DNA from 2 places in the Pseudoalteromonas sp. NH0006-46 genome. Region 1 is predicted to be linked to the other one. Evidence: riboswitches for the same ligand, from Rfam matches in the RefSeq annotation. Region 1 holds a riboswitch; the other holds the start of a gene.
What was found. A riboswitch is a leader RNA that binds a small molecule or an ion and turns the genes downstream of it on or off. The one in region 1 is predicted to bind lysine.

Region 1 (8,277 bases):
GCAAGGTGTGCGTTTAGTTTATCTAAGTCGTAAACAAAAAAAGGGGTATCAAGTTGCTGTGTAAGCGTATTAACAGAGGTTTTGATTGGCGTGCTCAAAAAGCTCATTATCGTAAAACCTCTTCTAGCAATAATGATGCATCGCTTTGTTCGTCGCGGTATTTAACAATTAACGCACACGACATGCTTAAGCCTTGCTCACGTGCCCATTCGTTAGACGCCGGGCGAGAGCCAGGTATTACAATTGCGTATTCTGGGATTGGTTCGCCTTTATCAAGCTGACGCTCATTAACGCAGTCGTATACCGGAATGGTTGCAGATAAGCGTACGCCTGGCGCTAGTACTGCCCCTTTTTTAACAACTACGCCTTCAACAATGACACAACCTGCGCCAATAAAGGCATCGTCTTCAACTACTACAGGGCTTGCACCAATTGGCTCAAGTACACCGCCAAGTTGCACAGCTGCGCTCAAATGTACATTTTTACCTACTTGTGCACACGAGCCTACTAATGCGTGGCTATCAACCATCGTGCCTTCGTCGATGTATGCGCCAATGTTTACGTACGCTGGTGGCATAATAATAGTGCCTTTAGCTACGTATGCACCACGGCGAACGCTTGAACCACCAGGTACCATACGCACGCCGTCGTCAGTACTAAACTCTTGCGGTGCAAGGTTGTGTTTATCTACAAAACCACCTGCAAACTCAGTGTTAGTGCCATTTTTAAAGGCTTCTAAAATGCCTTGTTTTACTTCTACGTTAGCTTCCCATTGCCCGCTTTCGTTTTGTGATGCTGCGCGTACTGCGCCCGATTCTAAATTATTTAGTAGTTCTAACCAGCTCATTATAAAAACCTGTATTTAATGCCAAGATAAAATGGTGTCGTTTGCAGTAGTAATGCAATCGGTTTGCGTTAACTCAAGATGCGTTAAAGGTGGGCGTAGCAACGGGCTACTTAAGCGGCCTTGTTGGTGCATTAACACTTTAACGGGAATAGGGTTTGCTACAGCAAAAAGGCTATTAATAGCGCGAGTCCACTGAGCAAATAAATTGGGGTGTTGGCCACTTAGGCTGCGTTTTACAAACTCATGCGTTTGTGTTGGCCACGCGTTTGCTGCAACCGATACTAAGCCTTTTGCGCCAGCTTGCGCGAAATAGGGCATAAGTGCATCGTCGCCACTGTATAGCGCTAAATTAGGTGCGGCTTGTCGGTATGCTTCAAATTGGCTGATGTTGCCACTGGCTTCTTTTAACGCCCAGAGCTTTGGATGCGTCTGTAAATTTTCGATGGTTTGCACCGGAATACTTACACCGCTTCTACCTGGTACGTTGTACAACATACACGGGTGCGCGCTTTCGTTTAATAAGCTTTCGTACCAATGAGTTTGACCTACAGCCCCTGGTTTTGCATAAAGGGGCGAGCCTAGTAAGTAACTGTGAATAGGTAACTGATTGCAATAGTTAACCCACTCTTTCTGTTGGGCTAAATTGCTACCGCCTACAGCAACCATAAGCGGTACACTGGGCTTTAGTTGGCACACGTGCTCAACAATGGCTTGTTGCTCTTTAAGTGTCAGCGCTAAGCCTTCACCTGTACTACCAAGGAGTAAAATACCGTTGTGTGCCGCTTCTTGTTCACTAACGAGAGTTGTGAGTGTGTCGTAGTCAACATTACCTTGTTGATCAAACGGCGTTACAAGCGCTGTCCACAGTGCGTAGTCGTCTAAATTGAAGTTGTTGATCATCTCTTACGAACCTATAAGGTGTTCGAGATATTAAAGGGGCTTTATGATGTGAGCCGCATTAACGTCGTTCGAACAGTATTCGAAGAGCGAATGGGCTTAAAATAATAGGGCGCACGGCCTTATTATTTAAGACCAGAAGCTCTCCACCAAACTAATAAGCTGCTAAAAAACAGCTCTTGGTGACAGTCGCTAGGATTCAACCTAGTCGCCCGAAGTAATTGCTTCGCAAAAGCGTTTACCTCTCGGCGGTATTCCCCTGGCGTATGCTCACTGGAGTTTGCGCTCCTAACATACGCTACCTGAATAACGCACCTCTTCTAGCCCTTTGTATTTTGTTTAACCGCAAAAGAGTTAGCAAAATACAATTTAAATAGGGTAATTGCGGCGATTAAAACATTTTAGCCGTCTAGGTGTCAAGCTGCTAAATATAGATTAGCTCATCGAAAATAGCGGTGGTTACGTATTGGCTGCTTTTCTCGTACACTAACCCTATGAGCAGCGAGGTATTTAATAAGTATGGAAAAATTTAGTGATATTTATAAGCGAGCGGTAGAGCGAAAGGGCTCTGAAAAAATGCTTAAGTTATTACTCGCAAAACCTTTATCTAAAAAAGCGTTAAGTACGTTAAGTGACGACGATTGGCTTGAAGAATTTACCCGAAAAGTTTTTCAAAGTGGCTTTTATTGGTCGGTAATAAATAGTAAATGGCCGGGCTTTAGAGAGGTTTTTTGGGAGTTCAGCGTTGATAAGTTATTAATGATGCCGCCCGATATGCTAGAGCAAAAAGCAACGGATGAACGCATTATTCGTAATTATAAAAAAGTGAAAACGATTCCTGAAAATGCTTACATGATCCACGAAATAGCACAGGAACATGGCAGCTTTAGTAAGTTTATTGCCCAGTGGCCAACAGATAATATTATTGGTTTATGGGCGCATTTAAAAAAACACGGTGCTCGGTTGGGCGGCAATACAGGCCCCTATGCTTTAAGAGCGCTTGGTAAAGATACATTTTTACTTTCGCGCGATGTAGAAAGTTACTTAAGAGCGCATAAAATAATTGATGGCGGGCTGCAAACTAAAAAATCACTCACTGCTGCGCAGGCATTTTTTAATGAAATGCAAAAGCAAAGTGGTTTAAGCATGCAAGAGCTAAGTTTAATTGTGGCCTACGGTGTGGGTGACAATCGCGTAGGTATAAGCCAACAAGCTGAGGATTAATGATGAAACTAGTGCCGAGATACACAGACATAGCAGATAACTTCGCGATAGAGGATCAACCCTCAAGCGTTGCTGCACCGCAATTGCTGCTGTGGAACGCATCGTTAGCTAAGCAGTTTAATATAGAAATTGAGCCGCAGCTGCGTGCAAGTACCTTTGCAGGCAATGAGCCACAGCAAATAAAGACGGTAGCGCTTGGCTATTCTGGGCATCAATTTGGACACTTTTCGCCTCGCTTAGGTGACGGGCGCGCGCATTTGCTTGGCGCTATAAATGACGATAAAAACCAGCTATGGGATATTCAATTAAAAGGCTCAGGCGCTACCCCGTATTCTAGAGGTGGCGATGGAAAATGTGCACTAGGCCCTGCTATTCGTGAATACGTAATGAGTGAAGCTATGCACGCATTAGGTATTCCAACCACTCGCTGTTTAGCTGTTGTAGGCACAGGCGAAAGCGTTTACCGCAACCCGCCTCAGCCTGGTGCTGTTGTTACTCGCTTAGCAAGTAGCCATATTCGGGTAGGCTCGTTTCAATATTTGGCAACACAAGGTGATATTGAAGGTTTAAAAAAGCTAGCGGATTTAGCTATTGGACGTCATTACCCTGAAATAAAGAGTGAAGGCCCAGAACGGTATCTAGCTTTTTTAGAATCAGTGACTAATAATCAGGTAAGCTTAATAATTAATTGGATGCGCGTAGGATTTATCCATGGTGTTATGAACACCGACAACACGCTAGTCAGCGGTGAAACCATAGATTATGGCCCGTGTGCGATGATGGATAATTTTGACTTTGACACCGTATTTAGCTCTATAGATAAACAAGGGCGTTATGCTTTTGGTAACCAGCCAAATATGGCGAGTTGGAATTGTGCACGTTTAGCTGAAAGCCTTATCCCATTAATTAGCGATGATGAAGAAAAAGCCGTGTCATTACTGACTCCCGTCATACATCGTTTTTCAGAACAATTTAATACTCAATTTACAGTAATGTGGGGCGAAAAATTAGGCCTGGCTGGCGTGAAAGAGGGCGATAAGGAGCTTGTTTCTGAGCTGTTAACATTATTGCAAGAGTACCATCTTGATTACACCAATACTTTTGATGCATTGACGGAGTTTGTGAATGGCAACGCAACTTTTCCTGAAGAACTAACTGAGTGGGCGAATAAGTGGCAAAGCCGAATAAGTAACGATAGCTACAAAATCATGCGAGCAGCCAACCCACGTATCATTCCGCGAAATCATATAATTGAAACAATATTAGCTGAATATAATGAGCTTGGTTCAAGTAAGCTGATGAGTCGTTTTATCAAAGTGGCTAATAATCCGTACTTATTCAGCGATGATATGACCGAATTTCAAAAGGTGCCTTTAAATGATACTAACTACAAAACCTTTTGTGGTACTTAAGTGTTGTAAAAATAGATAAGTTAATGATTATAAATAACGATATTTTAGAACAGAGATGTTCATTGATTGAGCAAAGCAAATTCTGGTGTTACTATCTAAATGTATAAAGATAAGTTAGTTTCATTGTGAGCAAGAACAATTAATTGAGTTGTCTTTGTGTCTTCTGCAGATTATCGATTTATATAATCAACTAGTTGGTTTCTAGCTAGGTAAAGTTTTAAATTTCACCTAAACTGATTTGTTGGATATCGTTATATCGCATTGAAAAAAATTATAAACTTTATTTTTCGTTAAGTATTGATTAACAAAAGTTGAGTTAGTCTGTATAAAACTTAGTGAGCTAGTACTTAATTAGCCACAATTTATTAGTTGTTAAAATGGGAAGAAAACAATGAAATTAAAATCACTAACTATTGCAATTGCGTTAGCTGCAACTAGCGTATCTTCATTTGCTGCTGACAAGCAAGAAGGTTTCTATATTGGCGCATTTGGCGACTACTACGATGCGTCTTGGGAAAATATGAGCGCACAGGCTGGTCTTGACGTAAATGAGTCGACTGGTTTTGGTCTTGAAGCGGGTTACCGTTTCAGTGATTTTTGGAGTGCTCGTCTAGAGTATGCAGATCTTGATTTTAATGCATTCGACAAAGCTGCTGGTAACCGTAACAATATCGATGGAAGCCGTTTTGGTATTGATGCGCTTTACCATTTAGATGGCGGTCCTTTCTACGGTTTAGTTGGTATTAAATCAATGGACGTGGTTGAAGACAACATGTTCTTAAACGCAGGTGTTGGTTACAGACATTTCATCACTGACAACTTATTCGCTAACGTTGAAACTGCTGTATACCAAGGTATTGATAAAGGTTACACAGATGTTGGTGCTAAACTAGGTATAAACTACTTCTTTGGACAAAATACCATGCCTGCTGAGCCGGTACAGCCTGCGCCAGAGGTTGTTGAAGTTATAGTTGAGCCAGTAGACAGCGACAATGACAATATTTTAGATGTTGATGACAAGTGTCCTAACACACCAATGACAGATGCTGTCGATGGTACTGGTTGTACTTTATACGAAGATAGAGAAGTAACTGTAAGTTTATTAGTAACGTTCCCTAACGACAAAGCTGCTGTATCACAGCGTTACTTAGATGACATCGACCAAGTTGCATCTTTCTTAAAAGATTACCCAGATACAACAGTGCTTTTAGAAGGTCACACTTCAGCAGTAGGTAAAGCGACTTACAACAAAATGCTATCTAAAAAGCGTGCTGACGCTGTAGCTAAGCAATTGATAGCTGATGGTATTGCATCTGACCGCATTACTACGGTAGGTTTAGGTGAAGAGCGCCTTAAAAATGAAGCTAACACAGCAGCTGCACACGCAGAAAACCGCCGTGTTGAGGCACACATCAAAACAATCAAAACGGTAAAAGTTTTACGTTAATAGATTATTTTGATGATAGAAACCCAGCTTATGCTGGGTTTTTTTATGGTTGCCATTTAAATCGTAATGATTATTACTTAATAAGCATTCATGGAAATAGAATTTACCGCAACCACTATTCATGTTATTTATAGCCGGTATAATCAGTTGTGTAACTGGATGGATTTTCATCTATCTATAAAAGCTTTATAATTACGCGTTAGAATACTATAAGTATTGGGTAACAAGTGCGCATGAAGCGCTACCGAATACTTTCACGTCACCAAGAGGGCAATATTGTGCTACAAGAATATCGTAAACACGTAGAAGAACGTGCCGCGTTAGGTATCGTACCAGCGCCATTAGATGCTCAGCAAACTGCTGATCTTATTGAATTAATAAAAAATCCACCGGCAGGTGAAGAAGAATTCATTTTAGATTTATTAATTAATCGTGTACCACCAGGTGTGGATGATGCTGCATATATCAAAGCAGGCTTTTTAGCCGCTGTTGCTAAAGGTGAAGCGAGTACTTCTCTTATTTCTAAAGAAAAAGCAGCTGAACTATTAGGAACAATGTTAGGCGGATACAACATCGCGCCAATGATTGACCTACTTGATGACGAGTCATTAGCGCCAATCGTAGTAAAAGGCCTTTCAAATACACTACTTATGTTTGATGCTTTCTACGACGTAGAAGAAAAAGCTAAAGCGGGTAATGCGTTTGCTAAGCAAATTATCGAATCTTGGGCTGCAGCTGAATGGTTTACAAATAAGCCTGCAGTCGCTGAAAAAATCTCTGTTACTGTATTTAAAGTAACGGGTGAAACTAACACCGATGACTTATCACCAGCGCCAGATGCATGGTCACGCCCTGATATCCCACTTCATGCTTTAGCAATGCTTAAAAATGAGCGTGATGGAATAAACCCAGACAAAGCGGGTGAAGTAGGTCCGATCGTTCAGCTTGAAGAATTAAAAACTAAAGGTTTACCACTTGCTTACGTAGGTGATGTTGTAGGTACGGGTTCTTCTCGTAAGTCTGCGACTAACTCTGTGCTTTGGTTTATGGGTGATGATATCCCATTTGTACCAAACAAACGTGTTGGTGGTGTATGTTTAGGTAACAAAATTGCACCTATCTTCTTTAACACAATGGAAGATTCTGGCGCGTTACCAATCGAATTAAATGTTGACGAGTTCAACATGGGTGACCAAATCGACATCTACCCATACGAAGGTGTTGTTAAGCGCCACGGTACTGATGACGTTATCTCTACTTTTGAACTTAAATCAGACGTAATTCTTGATGAAGTTCGTGCTGGTGGTCGTATTCCACTTATCATTGGTCGTGGTTTAACAGATAAAGCACGTACATCTTTAGGTTTAGGTGCTACTGACGTATTTAAAGTACCAGCAGTGACTGAAGAGTCAGATAAGGGCTTTACACTAGCTCAAAAAATGGTTGGTAAAGCATGTAACGTTGCCGGTATTCGCCCAGGCCAATACTGTGAGCCTAAAATGACCACTGTAGGTTCGCAAGATACTACAGGTCCTATGACACGTGATGAACTTAAAGATTTAGCATGTTTAGGTTTCTCTGCAGATTTAACAATGCAGTCATTCTGTCATACTTCTGCTTACCCTAAACCAATTGACGTAAACACTCACCATACGCTTCCTGATTTCATCATGAACCGTGGCGGTGTTTCACTTCGCCCAGGTGATGGTGTAATTCACTCTTGGTTAAACCGTATGTTATTACCAGATACTGTAGGTACTGGTGGTGACTCACATACGCGTTTCCCATTAGGTATTTCGTTCCCAGCGGGTTCAGGTGCAGTTGCATTCGCAGCAGCAACCGGTGTTATGCCACTTGATATGCCTGAGTCTATTTTGGTTCGCTTTAAAGGTGAAATGCAGCCAGGTATCACATTACGTGACCTTGTACATGCAATTCCTTACTACGGTATCAAGGAAGGGCTATTAACGGTTGAGAAGAAAGGTAAAATCAACGAATTCTCTGGCCGTGTACTAGAAATTGAAGGTGTTGAGCATTTAACTGTTGAGCAAGCGTTTGAGTTATCAGATGCATCAGCAGAACGTTCAGCCGCGGGTTGTACCGTTAAGCTTTCTAAAGAGTCTATCAGCGAATACCTTGAGTCTAACATTGTTATGCTTAAGTGGATGATTTCTGAAGGTTACGGTGATGTTCGTACAATCGAGCGTCGTATTACTGCAATGCAAGATTGGTTGGCTAACCCAGAGCTTATGGAAGCTGATGCGGATGCTGAATACAAGCACGTACTTGAAATTGACCTAGCAGAGATTAAAGAGCCAGTACTTTGTGCGCCAAATGACCCAGATGATGCGCGTTTACTATCTGACGTTACAGGCGAGAAAATCGATGAAGTATTTATCGGTTCTTGTATGACTAATATTGGTCACTTCCGTGCCGCAGGTAAATTATTA
Region 2 (8,277 bases), on a different contig from region 1:
CGTAAATCGTTGATAAGCGGAAATTGCAGGGCGTTAATAACCGAGCTTTTACCGGTATTGTTTGGCGCACAAATAGAGCTGCTTTTATCAAGCGGGATCACACATTTTGCATAACCTGCGGTATTAAGTAGGGCGAGTTTACTCAGTCCGTATAAGTTTTTCATTCCTCGTCCTCCGTAATGTAGGTTTCTTCGTTTACTTCCATTAATGCATCTATATAGCGGTGAATTGGCGCTTGCAGCATAAAGCCGCCTTCTACTTCGCGGGCGAGGCCTAAACGTACCATGCGCAGGTAAACGTCTTTACGTAAATCTGAGCCCGAAAATATCTCCAGCTGATCAAACAAGTGCTTGTTAATTTGCACTAGTGTTTGCATCAGTTCTAAATCGTTTACTTCATCAAACAGGGCGCGCATTGGGTCTTTACCCGTGTTGGCGTAGTGTTCAATTAAAATGTAAATAGTGAGCGCAACAGCACGGGATATTTTCCCCATGTTTGGTGTACTTTCGTCGCTGGCAAAATAGTAAAAGCCACGGCTATCGTGTTTTAGCTCATGACCTAATGCGGTAAATAGTGCGCTGTAAGATTCAATGTATTGGTCAAGCTCTTGCCACATTACGTTGTCTTGTTCACAAATGTGGTAACCCGCCGTTAATTTTTTATTGATTGCTTGCAGGTGAGTTAGTTCGTCTAGGTTTATATGTGTCATGGTAATTACTTATCTGCCTTAGTATTAGGCTGAACGGCTAAATCTGGTGCCTGAGAATTAAATGGATAAAGTGAAAAGTGCTGTCCGGCAATTTTAACACGCGCTTTTTCATCGCTTTGGCTAATGTTAATGTCGCTATCGCTGATTAGTTTTTGATATAAAAATAGCATTTCGTCGGCGTCTAGCTCGGGATAGCTTTCATCTAAAAATTGCAGCAATGGCTGAGGCTTTTTACGTTTTTTGTTAAAGCGTTTTGCAAAGCTTGTTTTTACATCATTGTAGTCAGGTATGTTAGGCGTTATAAAAGCCGGCACGTCTTGTTGCTCTGGGAGCTGGTATTCTTCGTGTTCAAATTCCACCAAGCTTGCCATATAGGCAACTATATGGCGCTGCTGGCCAAGCGAATAGCGCTGAGAGTCGCTTACAAAATTTGGCTGTACAGCACTTAGCATATTGTCTACGCCATTTTTACGTACAAGGCCGAGCACTTTTGCTGCCTGGCGAGTAACTAAGTTATTACGGCGCAGCTCTTCGCGCAGTGGCATGAGCATATCGGCGCTTTTACGTAAGCTTTCACGCCCTATTAAGTGCATTTCGAGTATGCGAGTTCGTAATTGCTCTAGCATGCGTTTGTCGGTATATGCTTTACCTGAGCGCTCAATGTATTCTATTTGCTTACTAATTTGTTGCTCTATTATTGTAAAGCAGGCATGAAAATCGCCCCTAATATCGACCATTTCAAGCATTGGCTCTATGTATTCGTCAAAGGCCTCTATTACTGCCTTATAGCGTTTTTGCAGCGATTGCACGCCATGGTCAGATTTAGCGTGTTCGACTATATTTAATATGGCGTTTTCGTTGTGTGAAAAAAGCTTCATTATTTTACGTACCCGATCATCCATAATGCGGCTGTAGCGGCGTAAATCGTCAAAGTCTTCAACGTTTCCTGCGTTATCTAATTTATTACCTAAGCGGGCTAAATCATCAACTAATACGCTAATTTCTTGCGCTAAACCTAAGTGCTCTTCTTGGAGTAAAAAAGTAGCAAAATCAGCAATGGCACGGTTAATTTCAAGCTGCGACGATTTAGCGAGTGGAATTAAAATATCTTGATTGAGCAAGCGATTGGTTTCTTTGTATATGCGCTCGTTTGACCACGTGGGCTGTTTTTGTTTTATGGCATTTTGCACGTCTTTTAGGCTAAAGTCGGCCATTTTAAAACGTTTAAATAATAACTCTAAAACCCCCCAATGTTCGCTAAGGGTATTTAGTCGCTTTTTAGCTGGGATCATAAGGCGTTACAACATCCTAGTAATTTATTATTGAGAATTTAGAAGCGTCTCATTATTACGTATTCTAATTAATCTAGCCTGTATATAGTATTCGTTTTTAAGACTATTTAATAATAGTTTTTGCATAGCCGCAGTGCTAACATTCGCGCCGAAAATAGGCACGTTGAGAGGGACTTTACGTGTGTTCTTTAAAACAATATCAAAGGTTATTTAATACCCATGGTTTCCACGATTATTCTAACCCTGATAGCGATCGGATTCTTATTGATCGTTATAGAAGATATCATCCATGTAAATAAAGCTAAAACCACGCTTTTTTTTGGCACGCTTTGCTGGATCCTCCTGTTTATTTTCCCCCTGCATGGGCAAAGCCCAGAGCAAGTGCAAGAACTCCTTAACGAAAATATTTTAGAGATAGCATCGCTGTGGTTGTTTTTAATGGCCGCCATGACCTTTGTTGCTTATTTAAACTCAAAAGGGTTTATCGAAAATATTGTGCACAGAGTGATGCCAACAAGTATTAGCGAACGCAAGCTGATGTTTTTGGTTGGGGTATTTGCGTTTTTGTTTTCGTCTGTTTCAGACAACGTAACAGCCACGTTAATATCGCTCGCTGTGGTTATGTCGTTAAAACTGCCGCCTAAAAAACTCATAAAATATGCCACGCTCATTGTATTTGGTGTTAACTCCGGCGGTGTGTCGTTAATTACCGGTGACGTTACCACCTTAATGATATTTTTAGATGGAAAAGTAACCATTGCTAACTTATTACTGCTTATTGCACCTGCATTTATCAGTGTTATGTTGTTAGCGGCAATGTTAAGTATTGGCATGAAAGGGGAAGTGACCTTTTCTAAGTCAGGGAAAAAACGCATAGAAAAAACCGATATCACTATCGCAGTTATTTTTGTTTCTACAGTTATCAGCATACTCGCGTTGAGTGTTATTTACAGTGTACCGCCTTTATTAACTTTCTTATGTGGTTTATCAATTATGTTTTTAGTGGCGCAATTTTTAATGCGCAAAAAAGACATAAACAAAAATATTATCGACTACGTACGCGACATAGAATACGACACCTTACTGTTTTTCGTCGGGGTTTTATTATTGGTAGGCGCATTAAAAGAGATTGGCATGCTAAGTAAGTTTACCGACCTTTACACCGTTATGGCGCCACAGTACGCTAACTACTTAATGGGTATTTTATCGGCTGGGGTAGATAACGTGCCGCTTACCGCTGCTTTACTAAAAGCCAATATAGTAATGAGTCAGCAAGATTGGTTGTCGTTTACTTATGCAACCGGTGTTGGCGGGTCAATGCTTATTATTGGATCGGCTGCGGGTATTATTGCCATGAGTAAAGTAAAAGAGCTAACTTTTATGAGTTACTTACGTTTATCGCTGTATTTGTTAGTAAGTTATACCGTTGGCTACGCGGGCGCGTATTACATGGGCGGGTTTGTTTAAGTTTTGCTTAACTAACCACATTAAAACGCTTGACAGCTAGACGGCTAAACGTTAACTTTCAAACCCCGCTTAAAAGTGGGGTTTTGTTTTATTAGCCATTGGTTAATACAACATTCAGAAGAGGTGCGATACTTAGGTATTTAATGGTAGGTGACGAACGCCCATAACCATTAAAGAGGGAAGTACTCGCCGAGAAAACCAACGTTACGTCGATGTTGTTTTTCGGTTTATGGGGCTGAATCCTCAAAACTGTCACCAATCTAGGTGGAGAGCTTCTGGCAGTGGATTTACCTTCATGCATTCACTTGCCAAGTTCTTCTTGTTTTATCGCGGTTTGGATACCGCAAAAGGAGACTAAATGACTACCCAATCAGTGCCGCAAACAGTATCGGGCGTTAAATCAGATTACATCGTTGCCAAGTTTGGTGGAACCAGTGTGGCTAACTTTGATGCGATGAGTCGTTGTAGCGAAATTATTGTTGCCGATAAAAGTGTTCGTATTGTTGCTGTGAGCGCCAGTGCCGGCGTAACTAACCACTTAGTTGCACTGTGTAAAAGTGATATTACTAGCGAACAACGCCAAGAAAATATTGACGGTGTTCTTGCTATTCAACAAGCCATTTTAGATGAATTATCACTTGATGCCGATTTAGCCGTAGGCTTTAACGAAACATTAAAAGCATTTCAAGCACTCGCTCAGCAACAACTGACTACTGCACAACAACACGATGAACTGTTGAGCTTTGGTGAACGTTTATCGTCGTATTTATTTGCGCAAGTGCTGCGTTTAAAAGGCTTAAATGCCGATCGGTTTGATGTACGCCAAGTCCTTAAAACAGACAGCCAGTTTGGAAAAGCAACACCTAATGTAAGCGCAACAGCACAAGCTGCAAAAGAATATTTAATTCCTCTATTAGATGAACAAGTTATTGTAACGCAAGGTTTTGTTGGTAGTGACGAATTTGGCCAAACAACAACCCTTGGCCGTGGTGGGTCTGACTACAGTGCCGCTTTACTTGCAGAGGCAATAAACGCTAAAAGTGTACATATTTGGACGGATGTAGTGGGGATTTTTAGCACCGACCCGCGTTTATGTGTAAAGGCGTCGCCTATTGCCCGTTTGAGCTTTGATGAAGCCGCTGAAATGGCTACCTTTGGAGCTAAGGTATTGCACCCAGCGACTATTTTGCCAGCCAGTCGTAGTCATATTAATGTATTTGTTGGTTCAAGCCGCGAACCTGAACGCGGTGGTACGTGGATAGAGCGTGAAAAATCGCAGCAACCAGGTATACGCGCTGTAACGCAACGTAAAAACCAAATTTTGCTTACCCTTAAAAGCCCTGAAATGTTACTGGCTAGCGGCTTTTTAGCCCGTGTATTTACTATTTTAAGCGAGTTTAATATATCGGTTGATTTAGTAACCACCTCTGAAATCAGTGTGGCAATAACGCTTGATAACGCGCCTAACGCATCACGCCCAGAGCTAGACCAAGCGTGTTTAGATAAGCTTGCTGAATTTTGCCATGTATCGGTTGAGAACAACTTAACGCTGGTGGCGCTTATTGGTTCAGAAATTCAACTTCGCCAACACGAAATGAAGTTAATGCAGGTATTAAGCGACTTTAATATTCGATTAATTTGTCACGGTGCAAGTAAGCACAACTTATGCTTTTTAGTTGAGCAGAGTGAATCTGACAACGTGGTTCAGGCTATTCATAGCCGGTTATTAGAGGCTTAAATACTAAGCGACTGTTCGGTTAATAAAAAGCATCGCCAGTCGGTGCTTTTTTTATGCACTAAGGTTAAATCAAATGCCTCTGTTTGCGTGCTAACAACTTGGCTGCTTGAAGCAAGGTTTGCTACCGCAAGTTCGGTAAATACATTGGGACTAAGTAATTTCGCAATAGGGCGGCTAGTTGCTTTAGCTAATGATTCTTTCAATGTCCATATTCTAAAAAAGGTATTGGCCTGGCTTTGCGTATTAGGTTGCAATGTAATTAACGTCACTTCGTCTGAGTGGTAAAAATGTTTGGCTAGTTTTTCAATTGGGCGTGTTAGGCTTATTTTTTCAAGGTCGAAGCCAAAAGTGTTATTTTTTGAATTTAAAGCAACCCCAACAAAACCATGAGAATGCGATATGCACGTATTAACAACACAATCGTTAATATGTAACTCTAACTTAGCCGTAGTGTGGTTAAAGTTTGTAGTAATAGCATTTAGCGCCACATTTGCAAATTCAGGGAAGGTGGTTTTCACAAGCATTTTTAAAAGTAAGCGGCTTGCTAAATATTCTTGTTTAGCTGTTGGGTTTTTTCGGCGATTAATAACGCTTAATTCAAGCTCGCTAAGTAAACGAGGTAAGTCGTAATCAGCTACATTAAGTGTATTGGCGTTAAATAACAAAACGGTATTTGCGCTTTGGGGTAAATTGGCAAAATTAGTTGACTTGATACTTAATGCGTTATTAAAAAAATGTGCGGTCATATAGGCCCATAAATAAGAAAGTCGTTGTTATTGTGAGCAATTAACGCGACTAATAAAGCCTGAATACAATTTTATTACTCAGCTGGCATTAAATATGGTTTAATTCACAACAATCAAAATAATAACAGATTTGTAGATGTATGGCACAAATGCGTGATGGGTTTCAAAGCCGACTTGGTTTTGTTTTGGCCGCTGCTGGCGCGGCAGTGGGTTTGGGTAATATTTGGGGGTTTCCTACACAAGCTGCTAACCATGGCGGTGGTGCGTTTTTACTCGTCTATTTTCTGGTCATCTTTTTATTGGCACTTCCGGCGCTTTATACTGAGCTTTATTTAGGTCATAACGCACAAGCAAACCCGGTAAAAGCACTGGGTGACGCGTGGCAAGATAGTAATCGTAAAATAGGTGCAGCTGCGGGCTATATTGGCCTTGCGGGTGCCGTAGTTATGCTGAGCTTTTATTCAATTGTGGCAGGCTGGATGTTGTCGTACGCAATTGAGCCTGTGACAACCTTTGTTGGTTTACACAGTGTGAGCGAATTTTTGCACAGTGACTCAGTCGCGCGTAATTTTGTGTTTACACCATTAATGCTTATTTTAACGGCCTGCATTATTTTAAAAGGGGTTAAATCGGGTATTGAAACGTGGTCGCGCCGACTCATGCCAATGCTATTAGTGTTACTTGTGGCGCTTATTGCTTACATAGCCACTTTGGATGGTGCAAGCGAAGGTTTTGCAGCCTATTTAATGCCTAATTTTAGCCAAATACTCGATCCAAATTTAATTATCGCGGCTATGGGGCAAGCATTTTTTTCGCTCTCTTTGGGTGTGGGTTGTATGATGATTTACGGCTCGTATTTACAACCTGATGCTAATTTACCAAAGCTAACTGCAAGTGTTGCATTACTTGACACGAGCGTTGCGTTTTTAGCTGGCTTACTCATTATTCCGGCTATTTATGTTGCACAACATAACGGCGTTGAGGTATTTAGTGGCGGTAAATTAATTGGTGAAGGGCAGCTTATATTTGCCATTTTACCAGAGCTATTTAATACCATGGGAGAAATAGGGTTACTGGTTGGTTTATTGTTTTTTGTATTAATGTCGATAGCCTCAGTGACGTCTACTATTTCATCAACTGAAATTCCAGTTGCATTTCTAGTGGAAAACCACAACGTTAACCGCACTAAAGCTACGTGGTTAGTGAGCTTAGTGGTTTTAATATGTGCAAGTGCAATTATATTAAACTTCGATTGGTTATTTGGTTTAGTTATTATGCTGTTTACGCAATATCAGCTCCCGCTGATGGGGTTGTTTTACTTCATAACGGTTGGTTGGATGTTCAAACGGGGTAATAAGTTACACCAAGCTAGCACGGGCGCGCATTTTTGGTTTGCCCAGTATATCCGCTTTGTATGCCCAATATTAATGACCTTGGTATTTGCAAACGTCGCGTTTGGTTAATGACTTAATGCAGTGAAACTAAAAAGCCTCCGTCGGGGGCTTTTTGCATTTTAAAATGCTGGTCGTGATGCTTAAAATATTGATACAACTTATTTACGCCAAGCTGCTTTTTTGTAATGTTGAATATTCGATGGAGATAGGTACCCACATCCACTGTTTCGGAGAGTCCAGTTTTTGCGTGTTGTGTGTTTTCAACGGCTTCTTTTACAAGTGCTAAATGGTAGGTATCAGCAGAGGCAATACTTTTTACTTTAGGTATTGTATTTTTTTTACCTAAAATATAAAAGTCATCAAAATAGTGTTTAGCACTGGCTGTATTATTACCAAATCCAATTACCTTTTTACCATTTCGTCTTAAAAAGTGTACTAAAGCCGCAAAGTCAGAATCAGAAGAGGCTATTGCAAAAGTGTCAATCGGGGAGACATACAAAGACTCCATAACCCCAACAGTTAACGCAATATCGGCCGCATTACTTTTAGCTTTTACGAGTTTTTCTTGGTACACCATTTCTATTGCATGGCGCGAACAAATATTTACCCAAGGTTTTAATTGTACTGCCCCAAAGTTGCCGTACGCTTTTTTAACCTCAATATGTTCAAACTTAGCCATTATTTGATCTATAAATTTATGGCTTATATTTTCTGCATCTATGAATAACGCTGTTTTTTCCATTTAAACACCTGCTAAAAGCCATCAAATTTAATTAATAGATACCATCGCGCAGCATATTTTGGCAAGTGTAAATGGCTATAAATGTTAAATAACCTGAGTTCAGGTTAATTATTAAAAACTACGTTGCTTAGCGGTTTATTTAGTTCTACCTCAAGGGCATTGGTAATAGTAGTGTTTGCTATTTCGGTG

Region 2: it holds a riboswitch for lysine, as region 1 does, so the genes downstream of both, lysC (lysine-sensitive aspartokinase 3) here and dapA (4-hydroxy-tetrahydrodipicolinate synthase) in region 1, are expected to answer to the same signal.

What each region holds. Positions count from the first base shown of each region.
Region 1 is NZ_BAAJML010000002.1:77,484-85,760, forward strand. Features, by position in the region: gene AC27I2_RS05190 (PLP-dependent decarboxylase) at 1-107, opposite strand, end outside; gene AC27I2_RS05195 (2,3,4,5-tetrahydropyridine-2,6-dicarboxylate N-succinyltransferase) at 107-847, opposite strand; gene dapA (4-hydroxy-tetrahydrodipicolinate synthase) at 863-1,747, opposite strand; lysine riboswitch at 1,876-2,072, opposite strand; gene AC27I2_RS05205 (DNA-3-methyladenine glycosylase I) at 2,264-2,968, shown strand; gene AC27I2_RS05210 (protein adenylyltransferase SelO) at 2,971-4,380, shown strand; gene AC27I2_RS05215 (OmpA family protein) at 4,772-5,827, shown strand; gene acnB (bifunctional aconitate hydratase 2/2-methylisocitrate dehydratase) at 6,106-8,277, shown strand, end outside.
Region 2 is NZ_BAAJML010000004.1:139,942-148,218, reverse strand. Features, by position in the region: gene AC27I2_RS10410 (AAA family ATPase) at 1-164, opposite strand, end outside; gene AC27I2_RS10405 (condensin complex protein MksE) at 161-709, opposite strand; gene AC27I2_RS10400 (hypothetical protein) at 715-2,001, opposite strand; gene nhaD (sodium:proton antiporter NhaD) at 2,221-3,468, shown strand; lysine riboswitch at 3,579-3,751, shown strand; gene lysC (lysine-sensitive aspartokinase 3) at 3,827-5,206, shown strand; gene AC27I2_RS10385 (4'-phosphopantetheinyl transferase family protein) at 5,203-5,952, opposite strand; gene AC27I2_RS10380 (sodium-dependent transporter) at 6,093-7,415, shown strand; gene AC27I2_RS10375 (NYN domain-containing protein) at 7,420-8,088, opposite strand; gene AC27I2_RS10370 (2-hydroxyacid dehydrogenase) at 8,193-8,277, opposite strand, start outside.